3 regions of the Bradyrhizobium sp. STM 3566 genome follow, and region 3 is predicted to be linked to each of the others. Evidence: predicted binding sites of a transcription regulator. Region 3 holds the regulator's gene; each other region holds the start of a gene.

Region 1 (6,679 bases), 380 kb from region 3:
GCAGCTCCTGCAGGCCGCGCATGATCGTCGTGCCTTCGGCGAAGGACGCCGCCACTGCCAGCACCAGATATTCGTCGATCATCGACGGCGCGCGCTCCGGCGGCACCTCGACGCCGCGCAGCTTTGACGCGCGCACGCGCAGGCGCGCCATCGGCTCGCCGGCATCGCCGCGCACTTCACTCTCCTCGATGAAGGCGCCCATTTCGCGTAGCGTCGTGAACAGGCCTGTGCGCAGCGGATTGGTCATGACGTCGGACAGCACGATGTCGGAGCCCTCGACGATCAGCGCCGCGACGATTGGGAAGGCGGCCGATGAGGGGTCGGCGGGCACGACGACATTGGCGCCATGCAGCTCGGGCTGACCCACCAGCGTGATGCGGCGGCCGTGCTGACCTTCCTGCACCGAGGTGATGTCCGCGCCAAAATGCTTCAGCATCAGCTCGGTGTGGTCGCGGCTGGCCTCGGTCTCGATCACGGTCGTGGTGCCCGGCGCAGCCAGGCCTGCCAGCAGCACGGCCGACTTGATCTGGGCGGAGGCGACCGGGGTCTTGTACGTGATCGGAAGCGGATCGCGCGCGCCCTGGAGGGTCAGCGGCAGACGCCCGCCCTCTCCGCCGGAGACGACCTTCGCACCCATCTTTTCGAGCGGATCGAGGATCCGGCGCATGGGGCGGCTGCGCAGCGAGGCGTCGCCGTCGAACACCGCCGAGATCGGGCAGCCGGCAACGGCGCCCATGACGAGGCGGCAGCCGGTGCCGGAGTTGCCGAAATCCAGCGGCGCCTTGGGCTGGGCAAATCCCCCGACTCCGACCCCGTTTACCTTCCAGGCGAAATCTCCGGTCCGTTCGACGCTGGCACCGAGTGCCTGCATGGATTTGGCGGTGTTGAGGACGTCCTCGCCCTCCAAGAGGCCCGAAATCCTGGTCTCGCCGACCGCGAGCGCACCCAGGATGAGGGCACGATGGGAGATCGACTTGTCGCCGGGCACCCGTACTTTCCCGGTCAGGGCACCGCTGGCGCGAGACTGGAGCGGCCTCGGTTGGTCGGAATGGGTCAAGATTGTGTCCTTGAATAGGCCCTATGGGGCTGGGCGCACCTACCACATGGTCCGAGCCCCGTCACGAGCATGTCTTTCTCTCGTAATGCGCTATTGACAGCCGGCCGCCAACTAGCCAAGTGAAGCACCGCTTTTCAGACATTCCCAGGATTCCTGCCGTGGCCAAGTCCGAACTCGGAACCAAACGTATTTGCCCGACCACGGGCAAGAAGTTCTATGACCTCAACAAGAATCCGGTGATCTCGCCCTACACCGGCGAGGTGGTGCCGATTGCGCCGATTGCGCCCGCGCGCGCACGGGGCGGCGATACCCGCAACATGGCCCAGGACACCGCGCCGGAGCCGGCCGAGGCCGAGGAGTTGGTCTCGCTCGAGGAGGCCGATGCCGAGGAGAGCACCGGCAAGGTCAAGGCTGTCGTGCCCGAATCCGAGGACGATATCGAGGTCGATGAGACCCTCGACGACGACGATGACGATGATTCGACCTTCATTGCCGACGAGGAAGAGGGCGATGAGGACGTGACAGACATCATTGGTGATGTCGGAGGTGATGAAGAGACTTGAGATCAGCCCTGATCTGTGAAAAAGGGTGCACCGCGCGAGTCGCCAAGGGCTCGCCGGTCCGGGGGATCAACCAGGTTCACCCCGGTTAAGGACTAAGGGGCCATAGCTCAGCTGGGAGAGCGCTTGCATGGCATGCAAGAGGTCGGCGGTTCGATCCCGCCTGGCTCCACCAGCCTTCGCTGGCTTCGCCGGCTTCGGCTCGGCAAGCCCTATCGTAGCGAGGGCTGCCGCGGCGTAGCCCGAAGAGCGAAGCCGGGCTTTATTCGCAAGCCTTCAGTTCGCGAGCTTCGGCTCCGCAAGCGCTTCATGGCGAAGCCAGGCTTTTGCAGGACAAAAGCGGGTGTAAGCTCTCCTCGACAACTGAGGAGTGTGCCGTGAAGTACGTCTACATCCTTGAGAGCCTTAATTCCCTTCATTTCCACGTCGGGATCACCGATGATCTGCGCGCCCGACTGACAAAGCACAATGCTGGCGAGGTGCCTCACACCTCGAAGTATGGGCCTTGGCGTCTCAAGACTTACATCGCGTTTAGCAACGAGAAGCAGGCCATCGCATTCGAGAAGCACCTGAAGTCGGCACCCGGCCGCGCCTTCGCCAAGAAGCGCCTCTAACCCCTAATCCCCGATCACCGCATTCAGCCGATCGCGCAGCGCGACGATCTCGTCTTTCATGGCGACCAGCTCCGGCACCGAGCAGTCCGTCGCCGCCAGAATCGACTGCGGCACGCTGCGCGCCTTCTCCCTCAGCGCATGGCCCTGCGGCGTCAGCGCGATCAGCACCTGACGCTCGTCCTCGCTCGAGCGGGTGCGCTTGACGAGATGGGCGGCCTCGAGCCGCTTGAGCAGCGGCGTCAGCGTGCCCGAATCCAGGAACAGCTTCTCGCCGATCTCCTTGACCGGCACGTCGTCGCGCTCCCACAGCACCAGCATCACCAGATATTGCGGGTAGGTCAGGCCGAGCCGGTCGAGCAGCGGCTTGTAGACGCGGTTGAAGGCGTGCGCGGCGGAATAGACCGCGAAGCAGATCTGGTTGTCGAGCCGCAGCGGCGCGTCCGCTGCCGATGGTTTCCGGGCCATGGGAATCTCATGAGGATAGCCCCATTGTGGGACCGCGCGGCACGACATTCAATTGCGAACAATTAAATGTGAGGCCTGACAATTTCAATTGCACACAATCTAATTGCCTGCAATAAAAGATCGCACCCCAACCCGGAAAGACCCGAGGAGACGAAAATGTCCGTGAACGTCCTCTACAAGACCAGCGCCAAGGCGACCGGCGGCCGCGACGGCCATGCCGCCACCCTCGACGGCGCGCTCGACGTCAAGCTCACCACGCCGAAGGAGCTCGGCGGCGGGGGCGGCGCCGGCAACAATCCCGAGCAGCTGTTCGCTGCCGGCTATGCCGCCTGTTTCATCGGCGCGATGAAATTCGTGGCCTCGCAGGGCGGCCCCAAGGTTCCCGCCGACGCCTCCGTCACCTCGACCGTCGGCATCGGCCCGCGCTCCGAAGGCGGCTTCGGCCTCGACATCGATCTCGCCGTCTCGCTGCCGGGCCTTGCCCGCGCGGAGGCCGAGGCGCTGGTCGCGAAAGCGCACCAGGTGTGCCCGTACTCCAATGCCACGCGCGGCAATGTCGACGTTCGCCTGACGGTCGTCTGATCGAAAGGGCGGATGGGCTGGCCCGGGATCCCCTCGGGCCGGCCGCTTCCGTTGATTTCCCACATCGCGGGATTGCGCGGCGGCGGTGCATGCGGCCCTACGTGCGGCGCCATTGCGGGCGCAAAAAAACCTCGCTAGGCCTGTGATCAAACGTCGATACAGGAGAAGCGAAGGCATGACTGAAGCGGCAACGGGTGCCATGAGCGGACTGCGCGTCATCGATCTCACGCGCGTGCTCGGAGGTCCCTACTGCACCCAGATCCTCGCCGACCACGGCGCCGACGTCATCAAGGTCGAGCCGCCCGCGGGCGACGAGGTGCGCGAATGGGGCCCTCCCTTCCATGAGGAAGACGCGGCCTATTTCGTCGGCATCAACCGCAACAAGCGCTCGATCGGCCTCGACCTCGCCTCCGAGGGCGGCCGCGTCGTGCTGCTGAAGATGCTGGAGACGGCCGACGTCCTGATCGAGAATTTCAAGCCGGGCACACTGGAGAAATGGGGCATCGGCAACGAGGTGTTGCGCGAAAGATTTCCGCGCCTCGTGCATTGCCGGATCTGCGGCTTCGGTGCCGACGGCCCGCGTGGCGGCAATCCGGGCTATGACGCCATCGTCCAGGCCATGACCGGCATGATCGCGGCGACCGGATCGCCCGAGAGCGGGCCGATGCGGATCGGCGTGCCCTTGGTCGACATCACCACGGGACTTTATGCGGCGATCGGCATCCTGATGGCGCTGTCGGAGCGGCAGCGTTCGGGCAAGGGCCAGTTCCTGGAGACGACGCTGTACGAGACCGGGCTTGCCATCATGCATCCGCACACCGCGAATTATTTCATGCATGGCAAGCCGCCTGGTCTCACCGGCAACGAGCATCCCAACCTCGTGCCTTACGCGATCTTCCCTACCAAGACCGACGACATCTTCATCGGCGTCGGCAATGACGGCACCTTCCGCAAGCTGGCGAAAGAGATCGGCAAACCCGAGCTCGGCACCGACCCGCGCTTTGCCCGCAACAAGGACCGCATCGCCAATCGCGAGGCGCTGCGCGCCGAGCTTGCCGCAGTGTTCAGTCAGCACGAGGCCGAGCCGCTGTGCAATCGCCTGCTCGCGGCCGGCCTGCCCGCAGGTCCGGTGCAGAAGATCGATCAGGCGTTGACGAATCCGCACACGATCTACCGCGGCGATATCATCGAGAAGGACTGGTACAAGGGCGTGGCCTCGCCGATCCGGCTCGACCGCAGCAAGCCGAGCCTGCGGCGCGTGCCGCCGAAATTCAGCCAGCACGCCGCGGAGGTGCTGGGTGAGTTCGGCTACTCCAAGGCCGAGATCGACGCGATGGTCGAGAAGGGCACCGTTTGCGGTCCCGAGCGCAAGCGCTAGCGACCACCTCCTCCGTCAACGAATGATGCCGCAGTGCGGCGCGGGCACGATAATGCACCGCGAACGGACGAGGCTGCCCGATCCGTCTTCGCCTATTTGACGACTTCCCATTTGGCAGCGCTTGCTGCTTTCGTTTCTCCCGCTTACACAGTCATGTGAACGTCATATGGCGCTGCTAGCGCAAGCGCTTCTTTAGTGACGGGCAAGGGAGGTTTTCTTGATGGCTCTTCGACATATTGGCGCGGCTGCTGCTGTTGCACTCACGGTTGGTCTCGGCTCCTCGCCGGCACTCGCCGTGACCGAAATCCAGTGGTGGCACGCGATGACCGGCGCCAACAACGACGTCATCGTCAAGCTCGCCAACGATTTCAACGCCGCGCAGAGCGACTACAAGGTGATCCCGACCTACAAGGGCAACTACGCCGACACGATGAACGCCGGCATCGCCGCGTTCCGCGCCGGCAACGCGCCGCACATCATGCAGGTGTTCGAGGTCGGCACCGCCACCATGATGGCCGCGACCGGCGCCGTGAAGCCGGTGTACAAGCTGATGGCCGAGACCGGCGAGAAGTTCGATCCGAAGGCCTATCTGCCCGCGATCACCGGCTATTACTCGACCTCGAAGGGCGAGATGCTGTCCTTCCCCTTCAACTCGTCGTCGACGGTGATGTGGGTCAACCTCGATGAGCTGAAAAAGGCCAATGTCGCGATTCCGAAGACCTGGCCCGAAGTGTTCGACGCCGCCAAGAAGCTGAAGGCGGCCGGCCACGCCACCTGCGGCTTTTCCAACTCCTGGGTCACCTGGGTCAATCTCGAGCAACTCTCCGCCTGGCACAACGTGCCGTTGTCGACGAAGGCCAACGGGCTCGACGGCTTCGACACCGTGCTGGAGTTCAACGGACCTCTCCAGGTCAAGCATCTCGAAAACCTGGTCGAGCTCCAGAAGGACAAGACCTACGACTATGCCGGCCGCACCAACACCGGCGAGGGCCGCTTCACGTCGGGCGAATGCCCGCTCTACCTGACCTCGTCGGCGTTCTTCGGCAACGTCAAGGCGCAGGCCAAGTTCGCCTTCACCGCGGTGCCGATGCCCTATTATCCCGACGTCAAGGGCGCGCCGCAGAACTCGATCATCGGCGGTGCCTCGCTCTGGGTGATGGGCGGCAAGTCGGCTGACGAATACAAGGGCGTCGCAAAATTCCTGACCTTCCTCTCGGATACCGATCGCCAGGTCTACATCCACAAGGCTTCGGGCTATCTGCCGATCACCAAGGCGGCGTATGAGAAGGCGAAGGCGGAAGGCTTCTACAAGGACCAGCCGTATCTGGAGACGCCGCTGCTCGAGCTGACCAACAAGGAGCCGACCGAGAATTCGCGCGGCCTGCGCCTCGGCAACATGGTGCAGCTCCGTGACGTCTGGGCGGAAGAGATCGAGCAGGCGCTGGCGGGCAAGAAGACCGCCAAGCAGGCGCTGGATGCGGCCGTCGAGCGCGGCAACACCATGCTGCGCCAGTTCGAAAAGACCGCCGTGAAGTAAGGCGACGAGCGGCAGGCCGGTCAACCCGGCCTGCCGCCCCCCGCGGGCATCATGCAAAAGCAAGCCATTTTCCAATCCAAGCTATTGCCTTATGCGCTGGTTGCGCCGCAGCTCGCGATCGTCCTGATTTTCTTCTACTGGCCGGCCTTGCAGGCGCTGATCCAGTCCTTCCTGCTCCAGGACGCCTTCGGCCTGTCGAGCAGCTTCGTCTGGTTCGACAACTATCTCGAGCTGTTCAGGGAGCGCGCCTATTTCGAGGCGATCGTCCGCACCTTCTTCTTCTCGTTCGCCATCGCGGTGTCGTCGCTGTCGTTTGCGCTGCTGCTCGCCGTGATGGCGGACAAGCCGCTGCGCGGCTCGCTGCTCTACCGGACGCTGCTGATCTGGCCCTATGCGGTGGCGCCGCCGGTCGTCGGCGTGCTCTGGATCTTCATGCTGCATCCCTCGCTCGGCGTGCTCTCGCGGTATTTGCGCGCCCTCGGCATC
Region 2 (6,679 bases), 160 kb from region 3:
AGTTGAGGGCGAAGGCCAATGTCGCGCCGATCAGAGTTCCGACATAGCTGATGAGCAGGGTCTCACCCAGCATCTTCAGCCATTTGCGCCAGCCCCAGAACCACTCGCCGACATCGGTCCAGACCCGCTGGCCGCTGTCGAGCGTGAGGATGCGGTCGAAATAGCTGACGAAATTGCCGAAATAGGTGAACAGGGTATGCAAATTCACTTCGGCGCCGATCGCGGCGAGCACCAGCGCTGCGGCGAAGACCGCGGCCCCCAACAGGAGACGGAGCCGCCTGCGCGAGACCGCCTGGCGATAGGCGGCATTGAGCGCGGCAAGCTGCTGCTCGGGGAGGATCGAAACCGCTGTCGTCATCGGTCGAAACAGGTCCCGTCAAAGAAAGAGCCGGGTCCTAGGACCCGGCTCGGGTGCATCGTCCCGATGACTCAGGACGCCTTCTTCTTGCGGAGCGCATCGACGAACTTGATCAGCTCGATCGTGCCATCCCAGTCCTTGGTGGTGGCGGGATGAAAGCCCTTCTTCTGGCCGTCCGACAGGCGATCGAACGCGGCCTTGTCCTTGGCCGGCGCGTCGAAGAAAGCCTTGGCGATGGCGGCCTTGGCGTCATCAGGCAGGTCGGAATTGTAGGCATAGGGACCGTTGATGATCGGCGCCGACTTGTGGATGATGCGGAAATCGTCCTTCTTCATCGCCGAGCCGTCGGCGTTCTTCAGCATGCCCTTGGTCAGCATCTGCGCCAGCGTGGAATCGTCGTCGCTGGTCCACTGGTTGGCGGCGACGTCGACCGTGCCTTGCGCCAGCGCGAGCATCGCATTCTCGTGGCTGCCGGTGAAGACGACCTTGCCGAAATAGCCCTCGGCATCGTGGATGCCCATCTTGTCGAGCTCGAAGCGCGGCACGTTGTTGCCCGAGGTCGAGTTCGGGTCGACCAGGCCCAGGTTCTTGCCCTTGAGATCATCGACCTTCTTGTAGGAGCTGCTCGCCTTGACGAAGAACACCGAGTAATAGCCGGTCGAACCGTCGGCATTGATGTCGTTGGCGAACGCGTCGGTCTTGACGCCGGTCAGGCGGGCGCGGGCGAACGAGGCCGAGCCGTAGCTCGCGATGTGGATGTTGCCGGCGCGCTGGCCTTCGATCACAGCGGCGTAGTCGTTGGCGATGCGCAGCGTGACCTTCACGCCCAGCTGCTTCGAGAGGTATTCCACGAACGGGGTCCAGCGCTCGGTGACGCCGGAGGCGTTCTCGGCCGGCACGACCGCAAAGGTCAGTTCGGGATATTTGGCCTTCCAGTCGTTCGCCGAGGCGGACGCCGTGAACGCGAGCGCGGCGGCGCCGGCAAGGATCAGTCTGCGAGTGATCATGGTATCCTCTTCATCGGTTGAGGTCGGTTGACGCAAAGACTTGAACTAAACAGGCGAGGCTCAGGCCGCCGCGGCCGTCCCGAGCGCCGGAACGCCCCCGGGCGCCGGTACAGGCATGCCGCCCATGACGTCGGCGGCTTCGAGATCGTAGAGCTCGCGCGCCACGTGATCGGTCAGCGCGGACGGCGCACCATCGAACACCACGCGGCCCGCGGCCATGCCGATCAGGCGGTCGCAATAGGTGCGGGCGAGATCGAGCGAATGCAGGTTGCAGAGCACGGTGATGCCGAAATGCTTGTTGATGCGCAGCAGTGCATCCATGACGATCTTGGTGTTGCGCGGATCGAGCGAGGCGATCGGCTCGTCGGCGAGGATGATGTCGGGCTGCTGCACCAGCGCGCGGGCAATCGCGACGCGCTGCTGCTGACCGCCGGAGAGCTGGTCGGCGCGCTGGGCGGCGAGCGAGGCAATGTCGAACTGCTCGAGCGCGGACATCGCCAGCGCCTTGTCCTGCTCGGGCCAGGCCTGCGACAACGAGCGCCAGGCGGGCATCGCCGCAAGCCGCCCCATCAGGACGTTGGTCAGAACATCGAGCCGGCCGACCAGGTTGAACTGCTGGAAGATCATCGCCGAGCGCGCGCGCCACTGCCGCAGCTCCTTGCCGCGCAGCAAGGTGACGTCGACGCCGTCGAACAGGATGCGGCCCCCGGTCGGCGTCACCAGGCGGTTGATGGTCCGCAGCAATGTCGACTTGCCGGCGCCGGATCGCCCGATCACACCGACGAAGCCGCCGGGGGACACTTGAAACGAAGCGTCATCCACCGCGGCTTTTGCGCCGAAGCGACACGTCAGACCATCCACCACCAGCATGCAGGGACTCCAGAGTAGCTGGGCCAACCGCTAACGCCGGCGCTTAACACTTGTGTGACAGCGCCGTTGCGGTGCGGCGATCCTACACACCTCATCCGCTGTCATCTCGGCGTCATGATATCGTCATCAAGCCGCTCGAAGAGAGACGCCCGCCCTCGCACCTCGGATGCAACATGGCCGCGAAAGCCCTTTCGGTTCAGCCGACCATCGATCCCTCGGCCAAGCTGCACGAGACCAGGCTCGGCGCCTATACCGAGGTCGGCGCGCGCACGATCCTGCATGAAGTGGCGATGGGCGATTACTCCTATGTCGTGAACGATTCGCAGATCACCTACACGACGATCGGAAAGTTCTGCTCGATCGCGGCGATGACGCGCATCAACCCCGGCAACCATCCGATGCATCGCGCGACGCAGGCGCATTTCACCTATCGTTCGAGCGCTTATTTCGAAGGCGAGGGCGACGATGCCGAGTTCTTCGACTGGCGGCGCCAGCATCACGTTCATATCGGCCACGACGTCTGGATCGGCCATGGCGCCATCGTGCTGCCGGGCCGCAACATTGGTACCGGCGCGGTGATCGCAGCCGGCGCGATCGTCACCAAGGACGTGCCGGCCTACACCATCGTCGCCGGCAATCCGGCGCGGATCGTACGGCGGCGGTTCTCGGAGGAGATCGCGGGGCGCCTCGGGAAGCTCGCCTGGTGGGACTGGGATCACGACAAATTGCGCGAGGCGCTGCCCGATTTCCGCAAGCTCGGGATTGAAGATTTTCTTTCGGCATACGAAGCACGGGCGGGCTCTCTCACCAATTCTCCTGCCAGCAAACGAAGCGCAGTCGCGTGACAGACATATTCCTTGAAGGCGGCCGGGCCCTGATCGGCGCCGAGCTCATCGAAACCTCACTTCTCGTGTCCGGGACAGACATCGCGGAGGTGGGCGCTTCTCGCGGCCGGGCGGGGCTGGCGATTGATGCACGTAACCTGCTGTTGCTGCCCGGCATCGTCGACCTGCACGGCGATGCCTTCGAGCGACAGATGATGCCGCGCGCCGGCGTCGATTTTCCGATCGACGTCGCGCTCGCCGACAGCGACCGCCAGGCGATCAGCAACGGCATCACCACCGTGTTTCACGCCGCGACCTGCTCGTGGGAGCCGGGCCTGCGCTGCGCCGACAATGCGCGCGGCCTGATGGAGGCGATCGAGCGGCAGCGTCCGCAATTCGCCGCCGACACCCGCTTCCATCTGCGCCACGAGACCTACAATCTCGACGCGGAGGCCGAGATCGCCCAATGGCTCGCCGAAGGCCGGGTCGACCTGCTCGCCTTCAACGACCACATGGACGGCACCGTCGCCGACATGGCCAAACCGCGCAAGCGCAACCGGATGGTGGAGCGCACCGGCCTTTCGAGCGAAGAATTCGACCTTCTGGTCGAGCGCGTGATCTCGCGCGCCGACGAGGTGCCGGGTTCGGTGTCGCGCCTGGCCGCTTCTGCCCGCGCGGCGGAGGTGCGGATGCTCTCGCACGATGATGCGACGCCGGCGATGCGGCATGCGTTTCGCGAGCTCGGCGCGACAATCGCGGAGTTTCCGATCAACGAGGAGACGGCGCGGGCGGCAGCCAGCCACGGCGATGCCATCGTCTATGGCGCGCCGAACGTCGTGCGCGGCGGCAGTCACACCGGCTGGACCAGGGCATCCGACATGATTGCCAAGGGGCTCTGCTCGGTGCTGGCGTCAGACTATTATTATCCCGCACAGCTGCTCGCCGCATTCCGGCTCGCGGCAGATGGTGTGGTGCCGCTGGTACAGGCCTGGGATTTGGTCTCCGCCAGTCCTGCCCGCGCGACCGGCCTCACCGATCGCGGCACCCTCGCGGAGGGACGCCGCGCCGACATTCTCCTCGTCGACGACAGCGTCAAGCTGCGGCCGCGGCTGATCGCGGTGATCTCGGGCGGCAAGCTCGTGCATCTCACCGATGCGACACGGCTGCTCACCGCCGTGGCGGCGCCGCGCGAGGCTGTCGTCGCCGCGTAAAACCGCTATGCTGAGACGATGACAGGATTTCCCCGCTACGCGGTCTATTTTGCCGCAGGCGCCGACAGCGCCCTCTCCCGCTTCGGCGCCGAGCTGCTCGGCTACGATGCCTATACCGGCGACGAGCTGCCCTTCCCGCGCGAGGCGCTGCAAATTGCGCCGGACTGGCGTGACATCAGCGCAGATCCCCGCAAATACGGCTTTCATGCCACGCTGAAGGCGCCCATGGCTCTGGCCTTAAGCAAGACCGAAGCCGAGCTGATGGCTGCGTGTGCGGCCTTCGCCGGCAGGGCACGGCCGCTTCCGGTGATCCGTCCCGTCGTGGATGCCATCAGCGGCTTCATCGCCGTCATTCCGGCCGAGCCGGTCGATACGCTCCAGGACCTGGCAGCCGACAGCGTCCGCGATTTCGACGCTTTCCGTGCGCCGCTGACGCCGGAAGATCGCGCACGGCGCAAGCCCGAAAAGCTCGGCGAGCGACAGCGCGACTATCTCGACCGCTGGGGCTATCCTTACGTCATGGAAGAATTCCGCTTCCACATGACGCTGACGGGACGGCTCGATGCGGAGCGGCGCGGGCCGATTCTGCAAATGCTGCGGGGGCGGTTTGCGGCGTTGAAGCTCGATGCGCTTGAGATCGATCGCATCGCGCTGTTCAAGCAGGATGACGCAAAGGAAAGATTCCGCATCATCGGCGAATGGGCTCTGGCACGGTAGACCTCAGCGCCAGCTCGCAAGATTGAAGGCGAGCGCCACCGCGCCGACCAGAACGAGGCTGGTCGCCCAGACCGCATCCAGGTTGAACCAGCTTCGCGAGACGAACTTCAATCCCAGATAGCGGTAGACCAGCCACGCCAGACATCCGCCGGCGCTGATCATGGCGGCAACGTGCACCAGGGACACCAGCACCGCCATCCCGACACTCGCCTTCATCAACTCGCCCGCCGCCTCATGGCCGGCATCGAGCTCGAAGGCCTGGCAAAGCCCGAGATAGATCGGCACCAGCATCAAGGCGGCGCCGTGAGCAATGGCGACGGCAAACGACCAGAGCGCCAATTGCGTCGGTGGGATTCGTGCCAGCGCGCGGGGATGGCGCCCAACGATCAACCGATAGACGCCGAAGCCGATGACGAGAAGGCTCGCGACCAGCTGGATCGGACGCTGCCACTCCGCCAGCACGAGCAGGAACGCGAATGGCAGCAGCACGAGAAGCGTGGCCAGGAGATGCCCGGCCGACAAGGCCCACAAGGCGCGGAGGAGCGCGCGCGGGCTCTTGTCCATGAGCCCCGCCGAAACGGCGAGCGGCCATCCCATGCCAGGATTGATCCCGTGGTAGAGACCGCTCGCAACAAGAGCGAGCCACAGCCAGCCGAGTGCCGGGCTCGCGTGCCCCCAATCTAGACCGACGGATAGCAAAAGGAGTCCGTCGAACAATCGCCGCCCTCGAGCCTGATCTGGTGCGCACGATATCCGTCGGGGAAGCTCACGAAATAGTTCTTGTCGAGCTCGAGGCCGCCGTTGCGACCGACATTGGCCATGACCTCGACGCCCGGAACGCCATCGGGATAGAACTGGTCGTCCCAGGTGGAATAGAGCGAATTGGTCCAGTAGACGCGCTTGCCGTCGCGGCTGATCTCGACCATCTGCGGACCCGCCGCAAATGGCTTGCCGTTCGGATGGGGCGTGCGGCGCGCGATGCCGCCGATGTGGACGGAGCCCGCAAGCTTCGGCTGGCGCGGATCACTGACGTCATACTGGCGCATTTCACCCGTGCCCCAGCACGAGACGTAGAGAAACCGGTCGTCCATCGAGAGGTCGATGTCGGTCACCAGCGGCGGCACCGCGCCAAATCCCTGCAGCAGCGACGGGAGCTTCTCCTTGGGCGCGGGCTCGGGTGGGATCGTCGCCGTCTTCTCGGCATGGAATGTCCCGCCTTCGCGCCACCAGGTCCAGATCGATGCTTCAAGGTTGGTGGTGTCGACCACGACGCCAACGAAGCCGTACTCGCGAACCGGATCGTGCGCCGGTCGCACCTCCAGCGCCATCTGATGATTGGCGCCGAGGTCGATGGTCTGGACGTTGCGACGGGCGCGAAGATCCCAGAAGTGGAGACGATGGCCATATTTGTTCGACAGCAGATCTTCCGGGACGATCCCGTTCTCGAACTGCGGCGGCAATGCCCATTCGCTCGTCACCATGTAGTCGCGCGGCAGGTTCCACCAGAAATCATAATGCAGCGTCTGCGGACCGCGGTCGATCTCCCATCGCCCCAGGACCTCGAAGGTCTCGCAATCCATGATGAAAACGCCGGGAGGACCGTTGGTGCCGTCCTTGCCGCCGCCGCCCAGCGTGCTCACGTAAATGCCGTCCGGCCCGCAATGGATCGTGTGCGGCCGCGAGTAGCCGGTC
Region 3 (6,679 bases):
AGCCTTGGCCTGAACAAGACGATGGCCAACCTGCCGGTCACCATCAACAACTTCGTGCAGAGCCCCTACGCCTACTGGAAGCAGCTCGCCTGGAGCGGCGCGCTGCTGATCACCCTGACCGTGCTTGCCCTGAACATTGGCGCGCGCATCATCGGCGCCGAGAGGACTGCAAAATGAGTGAAATGTCTGTTTCCGTGAGCGCGCCGACCGTTCATCCCGGCTCGCAGCTGCTGCCCGAGGCGCCCGCCAAGGTCACCGCGCGCAACCTGAATTTCTACTACGGCGAGCACCACGCGCTGAAGAACATCAACCTGGCGCTCGGCACCAACCGTGTCACGGCGTTCATCGGCCCGTCTGGGTGCGGCAAGTCGACCCTGCTGCGCATCTTCAACAGGATGTACGATCTCTATCCGGGCCAGCGCGCCACCGGCCAGCTGCTGCTCGACCACACCAACATCCTCGACCCCAAGCTGGATCTCAACCTGCTGCGGGCGCGGGTCGGCATGGTGTTCCAGAAGCCGACACCGTTCCCGATGACGATCTATGAGAACATCGCCTTCGGCATTCGTCTGTATGAGAAGATCTCGAAGTCTGAGATGGATGACCGCGTCGAGAAGGCGCTGCGCGGCGGCGCGCTGTGGAACGAGGTCAAGGACAAGCTCAATGCCTCCGGCCTGTCGCTCTCCGGCGGCCAGCAGCAGCGCCTCTGCATCGCCCGCACCGTCGCAGTGCGGCCCGAGGTGATCCTGTTCGACGAGCCCTGCTCGGCGCTCGACCCGATCTCGACCGCCAAGGTCGAGGAGCTGATCCAGGAACTGTCCGAGAACTACACGATCGCGATCGTCACCCACAACATGCAGCAGGCGGCGCGCGTCTCCGACAAGACGGCCTTCATGTATCTCGGCGAGTTGATCGAGTTCGACGACACCAGCAAGATATTCACGTCGCCGAGCGACCGGCGCACGCAGGATTACATTACCGGCCGGTTCGGCTGAGGAGACGGAACATGGGTTCTGAACATACCGCAAAGGCCTTCGACACCGACCTCCAGGAGCTCACCCGCCTGGTCGCCGAGATGGGCGGCATCGCCGAGCGCATGATCGTCGATTCCGTCGACGCGCTGATCCGCCGCGACGTCACGCTCGGGCAGCGCGTCGTCACCACCGATGCCGAGCTCGACGCGCTGCAGAAACGCATCGAGGAGCGTGCCGTGCTCACCATCGCCCGCCGCCAGCCGATGGCGGTGGATCTGCGCGAGATCGTCGGCGCCATGCGCGTCGCGACCGATCTGGAGCGCATCGGCGACCTCGCCAAGAACATGGGCAAGCGCGTCGCCGCGCTGGAGACGGATTTCCATCCGCTCAAGCTGTTCCGCGGCCTGGAACACATGACCGATCTCGTGCAGCAGCAGGTCAAGTCGGTGCTGGACGCCTATGCCGCGCACGATCTGCCGGCGGCGATGGCGGTGTGGAAGGGCGACGAGGAGGTCGACGCCATCTGCACCTCGCTGTTCCGCGAACTCCTCACCTATATGATGGAGGACCCGCGCAACATCTCGTTCTGCATCCACCTGATGTTCTGCGCCAAGAACATCGAGCGGATCGGCGATCACGCCACCAACATCGCCGAGACCGTGTTCTACATGATCGAGGGCCAGGCGATCACCGACAAGCGGCCGAAGGGCGACATGACGACCTTCGCCACGACGGTGCCGAATACCTAAGGGAGCGACGACAACATGGGCGCACGCATTATGGTGGTTGAGGACGAGGAAGCTCTCACCGAGCTTCTCCGCTACAACCTCGAAGGCGACGGCTATGACGTCGAGACGGTGATGCGCGGCGATGACGCCGACACCCGCCTCAAGGAGCACATTCCCGATCTGATCGTGCTCGACTGGATGCTGCCGGGCCTGTCAGGCATCGAGCTGTGCCGGCGGCTTCGTACCCGTCCCGAGACCAAGCAGCTGCCGATCATCATGCTCACGGCGCGCGGCGAGGAAAGCGAGCGGGTGCGTGGACTTGCGACCGGTGCCGACGACTACATCGTCAAGCCGTTCTCGGTGCCGGAGCTGCTCGCGCGCGTGAAGGGCCTCTTGCGGCGCGCGAGCCCCGAGCGGCTCGCCACCGTGCTCGCCTATGGCGATATCGAGCTCGATCGCGACAAGCGCCGCGTAGCGCGTTCGGGCCGGCCGATCGATCTCGGCCCGACCGAATATCGCCTCTTGGAGTTCTTCCTGGAGCATCCCGGCCGCGTGTTCTCGCGCGAGCAGCTGCTCGACAGTGTCTGGGGCCGCGACATCTACATCGACGAGCGCACCGTCGACGTCCATATCGGCCGCCTGCGCAAGCTGCTCAATCTCGGCCGCGAGCAGGACCCGATCCGCACCGTTCGCGGCGCCGGCTATGCGCTGGACGATCGTTTCGCGAAGGCAGAGCAGACGTAGGGTTTGCTGGCGTTGCTTTAGCGGGCTGCTGCCATAGCCTCAGTGTCGTCCCGGACAGGCGCGCGCAGATTCGGGACCCATAACGACAGGACGTGATTGTTTTGCGAAAGGGTAACTCGGAGTCCCCGTAACCACGTCTTGCGGTGGCTATTGGTCCCGGATCTGCGCGCGCTTGTGGCGCGCTTGCCGGGACGACTTCGGGTATGTTGAGCCGTCAGCGTGTGACGGCGCCGTCGTTGCAATCAGCTAGATCAACAAACTCACCGCGTGCCCGGCTTCGCCGGCGCGCGGCGACGATCCGCTGTGGGTTGATAGGCCACGCGCGAATGCTGTGCGCAGTAGGGCAGGCCGGAGAGCGCCTTGCCGCCGCAGAAGAAGAAATCCGGGCTCGAGGGATCGCCGACCGGCCAGTGGCAGGTCGCCTCGTTCAATTCCAGCAGCGACAGCCGCTGGCTCATCGGCACCACGTTGTCGTAGGTGACAGGTTCGGCCTCCACCTCGACCTCGAAGGCCTGCGCCAGCGCGGTGTTGCCGCGTGCGACGGGGCGGGTCACCCGCATCATGTGCTGCGCGGGCCGCGCCTTGCGCGGCCGGGGCGCTGCCGATGAAGGGCTCTTGGCGCGGCCGGACAGACCGAGCCGATGCACTTTGCCGATCACGGCATTGCGGGTCACATTGCCGAGCTCCGCCGCGATCTGGCTGGCCGAAAGTCCGGCCTCCCAGAGCTTTTTCAGCTGCTCGACGCGATCATCGGACCAGGTCAAAACCGTCATTGCACCCTTTCCCTCGCTGCGCGCCTGCCAACCTCTGGCCTTCGCAGCGAATGCCTAAAGCCTTGAAAAACCCGTGCCGCCCGAATCCCTTAAGGCTCGCCGGGCGCGCTCAAGGACGCCCGAACGTTTACGCCGGTACATGAGGACTCTTGGGATCAGAACCGCTGCACGAGATGTCGTATCTGACAGTCCAAACGCTACAATATGGCGTGACTCCCGCGCAAGAGTCCGCCGACTCGCTTCCACATGTTCCGTGGTGAAAACCCCGCAAAATCGGCACCGCAAGACTACGGATTCAGCGTTTCGCGAGGCTTTCCGGGCGGCATTGACACCCGTCTTGCCAGGCATAAGATAGTCTCACGTGCCGCCCTTAAAAGGCGGCACGTTTCGTTTTCCGGGGCCGGTTGATGGTGCGTTGCGCAATGCACGTCTCACACCGTCCGCAACATTCAAGTGACGTCATGACTGACAGCGCCGCGCCGCATTTGCTTCCCGTTTTCGCCAGGGCCGACCTCGGTTTCGAGCGCGGCGAAGGCTGCTGGCTGATCGCGGCCAATGGCGACCGCTATCTCGATTTCACCTCGGGCGTGGCGGTGAATGCGCTCGGCCATGTCCATCCCGCGCTGGTCAAGGCGTTGCAGGAGCAGGCGACGAAGCTCTGGCACATGTCGAACCTGTTCCAGAGCCCGGACGGCGAGAAGCTCGCGGCGCGTCTGTGCAAGGAAAGCTTCGCGGACTTCGTGTTCTTCTGCAATTCCGGCGCCGAGGCACTGGAAGGCGTGATCAAGCTGGTGCGCCATCATCACTTCTCCGAGGGACATCCGGATCGCTACCGCATCATCACCTTCGAGGGCGCCTTCCACGGCCGCACGCTGGCGACGCTCGCCGCCACCGGATCTGCAAAATATCTCGAGGGCTTCGGTCCGCCGATGGACGGGTTCGACCAAGTGCCACATGGCGACCTCGACGCCGTGAGGAAGGCGATCGGCCCGCACACCGCCGGCATCCTGATCGAGCCGATCCAGGGCGAGGGTGGCGTTCGTTCTGCGCCTCCCGGCTTCCTGAAGGCGCTGCGCGAGCTCTGCAACGAGCACGGCATATTGCTCGCCTTCGATGAGGTGCAGACCGGCATGGGCCGCACCGGCGATCTCTTCGCCTATCGGCGCACCGGCGTCACGCCCGACGTGATGTCGCTCGCCAAGGCGCTCGGCGGCGGCTTCCCGATCGGCGCGGTGCTGGCGACCGCGGAGGCGGCCGCTGGCATGGGGCCCGGCTCGCACGGCTCGACCTTCGGCGGCAATCCGCTCGCGATCTCGGCTGCGAACGCCGTGCTCGACGTCATGCTCAAGCCCGGCTTCTTCGATCACGTGCAGAAGATGTCGCTGCTGCTCAAGCAGAAGCTCGCCTCCGTGATCGACCGTCATCCCGATGTCGTCAGCGAGGTGCGTGGCGAGGGCCTCCTGATCGGCATCAAGGCCGTGGTGCCCTCGGGCGATCTCGTCGCGGCGCTGCGCGGCCAAAAACTGCTCACGGTCGGGGCTGGCGACAATGTCGTGCGCTTCCTGCCACCCTTGATCGTCACCGAGGCGGAGATCGAGGACAGCGTCGGACGGTTGGAGCGCGCCTGCGCTGCGATCTCGTCCAGTCAGACCAAGCGGGTGGCAAGTTGATGAGCAAGTCGCCGAAGCACTTTCTGGATATCAACGAGCTGCCGCTGTCGGAGCTCAAGAGCATGCTCGCCGCCTCTTCCGCCATGAAGGCGAAGCAGAAGGCGCATCAGCCGGTGAGACCGCTCGAAGGCAAGACGCTGGCGATGATTTTCGAGCGTCCCTCGACCCGCACCCGCGTCTCGTTCGACGTCGGCATGCGCCAGCTCGGCGGCGAGGCGATCATGCTCACCGGCGCCGAGATGCAGCTCGGCCGCGGCGAGACCATCGCCGACACCGCGCGCGTGCTGTCGCGCTATGTCGACGCCATCATGATCCGCATCCTCAATCACGATGCGCTGCTGGAGCTTGCGGCCAACGCCACCGTGCCCGTCATCAACGGCCTGACGCGGCGCTCGCATCCGTGCCAGGTGATGGCCGACCTCATGACTTATGAGGAGCATCGCGGCCCGATCGAGGGCAAGACCGTGGCCTGGACCGGCGACGACAACAACGTGCTGGCGTCCTGGGCCCATGCCGCCGAGCGTTTCAAATTCCAGCTCAACGTCGCAACGCCTCCGGAGCTCGCGCCGAAAAAGGCGATGCGCGACTGGATCAAGGCGACTGGCGCGCCGATCGTGCTCGGCAACGATCCGGAAGCCGCGGTGCGCGGCGCCGATTGCGTCGTCACCGACACCTGGGTGTCGATGGGCGACAAGGAGGGTGAGCACCGCCACAACGTTCTCAAGCCCTACCAGGTCAATGCCAAGCTGATGTCGCTCGCCAAGCCCGACGCGCTGTTCATGCACTGCCTGCCCGCCCATCGCGGCGAGGAGGTCACCGACGAGGTGATCGATGGCCCGCAATCGGTCGTGTTCGACGAGGCCGAAAACCGCCTGCACGCCCAGAAAGGCATTCTGGCCTGGTGCTTCGACGCGGTGAAGTAGCGGGGGTTGGCGTTTCGCCGGCCGCAAATACTATTCGTCGTCCCGGACAAGCGCAGCGCCCGACGACGCGCAGCGTTGTCTAGAGCGGAGCCCCGATCCGCGAGGACTCGGAGTTCTCGGCTCGCGCTATCATCCAATCCTCTGGTTATGGATGCCGGATCTGCGCTTGCGCTTGCCCGGGACGACACTGAGTTTGGGGCTCTTCACCCCCCTTCCATTTCCCACTCTCTGACCCCAGATAAAGCGCCATGGTTTCCCAATCCCCTGACATGAAAACCGGGCCTGAAGGCCCGGTTCGCGCACCATCGGCGGTTCCAATCGACGACGCCGTGCTGCCTTACGAGGTCGACGCGCTCGACGTGCGCGGGCGTCTGGTGCGGCTTGGTCCGACGCTGGACGACATTCTCACCAAGCACGACTATCCGGCGCCGGTCGGCAAGCTGCTCGGCGAGGCCATCGTGCTGACGACGCTGCTCGGCTCGGCGCTCAAATTCGAGGGCCGCTTCATTCTTCAGGCCCAGACCGACGGCCCGGTGTCGTTCCTGGTGGTGGACTACAAGTCGCCGGACCATCTGCGCGCCTATGCCCGCTTCGATGCCTCGCGCTTGGGCACGGCGAAGGATTCCGGCGCGCTGCTCGGCCGCGGCCATCTCGCCATGACCATCGACCAGGGCCCCGACATGAGTCGTTACCAGGGGTTGGTCGCGCTCGACGGCGGCAGCCTCGAAGACGCTGCCCACGAATATTTCCTGCGTTCCGAGCAGATCCCGACGCGCGTGCGTCTCGCGGTCGGCGAGGAGTGGCGCAGTAGCGACGGCGGCAAGCATCGCTGGCGCGCCGGCGGCATGCTGATGCAGTTTCTGCCCA

The links. The regulator PhoB, encoded in region 3, activates phosphate uptake and scavenging genes when phosphate is short. The targets are predictions, from matches to a motif close to TGTCATNNANCTGTCAT.
Region 1: a site for PhoB is predicted at 4,806-4,822, ahead of ugpB (sn-glycerol-3-phosphate ABC transporter substrate-binding protein UgpB). Genes of this name have one in related genera too.
Region 2: a site for PhoB is predicted at 2,335-2,351, ahead of phnC (phosphonate ABC transporter ATP-binding protein). Genes of this name have one in related genera too.

Annotation. Positions count from the first base shown of each region.
Region 1 is NZ_CP120692.1:96,539-103,217, forward strand. Features, by position in the region: gene aroA (3-phosphoshikimate 1-carboxyvinyltransferase) at 1-1,057, opposite strand, end outside; gene P6U27_RS00425 (TIGR02300 family protein) at 1,216-1,620, shown strand; tRNA gene P6U27_RS00430 (tRNA-Ala) at 1,717-1,792, shown strand; gene P6U27_RS00435 (GIY-YIG nuclease family protein) at 1,995-2,231, shown strand; gene P6U27_RS00440 (MarR family winged helix-turn-helix transcriptional regulator) at 2,235-2,696, opposite strand; gene P6U27_RS00445 (organic hydroperoxide resistance protein) at 2,853-3,278, shown strand; gene P6U27_RS00450 (CaiB/BaiF CoA-transferase family protein) at 3,454-4,656, shown strand; gene ugpB (sn-glycerol-3-phosphate ABC transporter substrate-binding protein UgpB) at 4,877-6,193, shown strand; gene ugpA (sn-glycerol-3-phosphate ABC transporter permease UgpA) at 6,245-6,679, shown strand, end outside.
Region 2 is NZ_CP120692.1:7,397,682-7,404,360, forward strand. Features, by position in the region: gene phnE (phosphonate ABC transporter, permease protein PhnE) at 1-358, opposite strand, end outside; gene phnD (phosphonate ABC transporter substrate-binding protein) at 430-1,365, opposite strand; gene phnC (phosphonate ABC transporter ATP-binding protein) at 1,426-2,235, opposite strand; gene P6U27_RS35165 (chloramphenicol acetyltransferase) at 2,409-3,080, shown strand; gene P6U27_RS35170 (alpha-D-ribose 1-methylphosphonate 5-triphosphate diphosphatase) at 3,077-4,270, shown strand; gene P6U27_RS35175 (DUF1045 domain-containing protein) at 4,289-4,987, shown strand; gene P6U27_RS35180 (hypothetical protein) at 4,991-5,584, opposite strand; gene P6U27_RS35185 (selenium-binding protein SBP56-related protein) at 5,668-6,679, opposite strand, start outside.
Region 3 is NZ_CP120692.1:7,562,639-7,569,317, reverse strand. Features, by position in the region: gene pstA (phosphate ABC transporter permease PstA) at 1-177, shown strand, start outside; gene pstB (phosphate ABC transporter ATP-binding protein PstB) at 174-995, shown strand; gene phoU (phosphate signaling complex protein PhoU) at 1,007-1,723, shown strand; gene phoB (phosphate regulon transcriptional regulator PhoB) at 1,739-2,446, shown strand; gene P6U27_RS35970 (GcrA family cell cycle regulator) at 2,707-3,219, opposite strand; gene P6U27_RS35965 (aspartate aminotransferase family protein) at 3,681-4,889, shown strand; gene argF (ornithine carbamoyltransferase) at 4,889-5,812, shown strand; gene P6U27_RS35955 (Hsp33 family molecular chaperone) at 6,061-6,679, shown strand, end outside.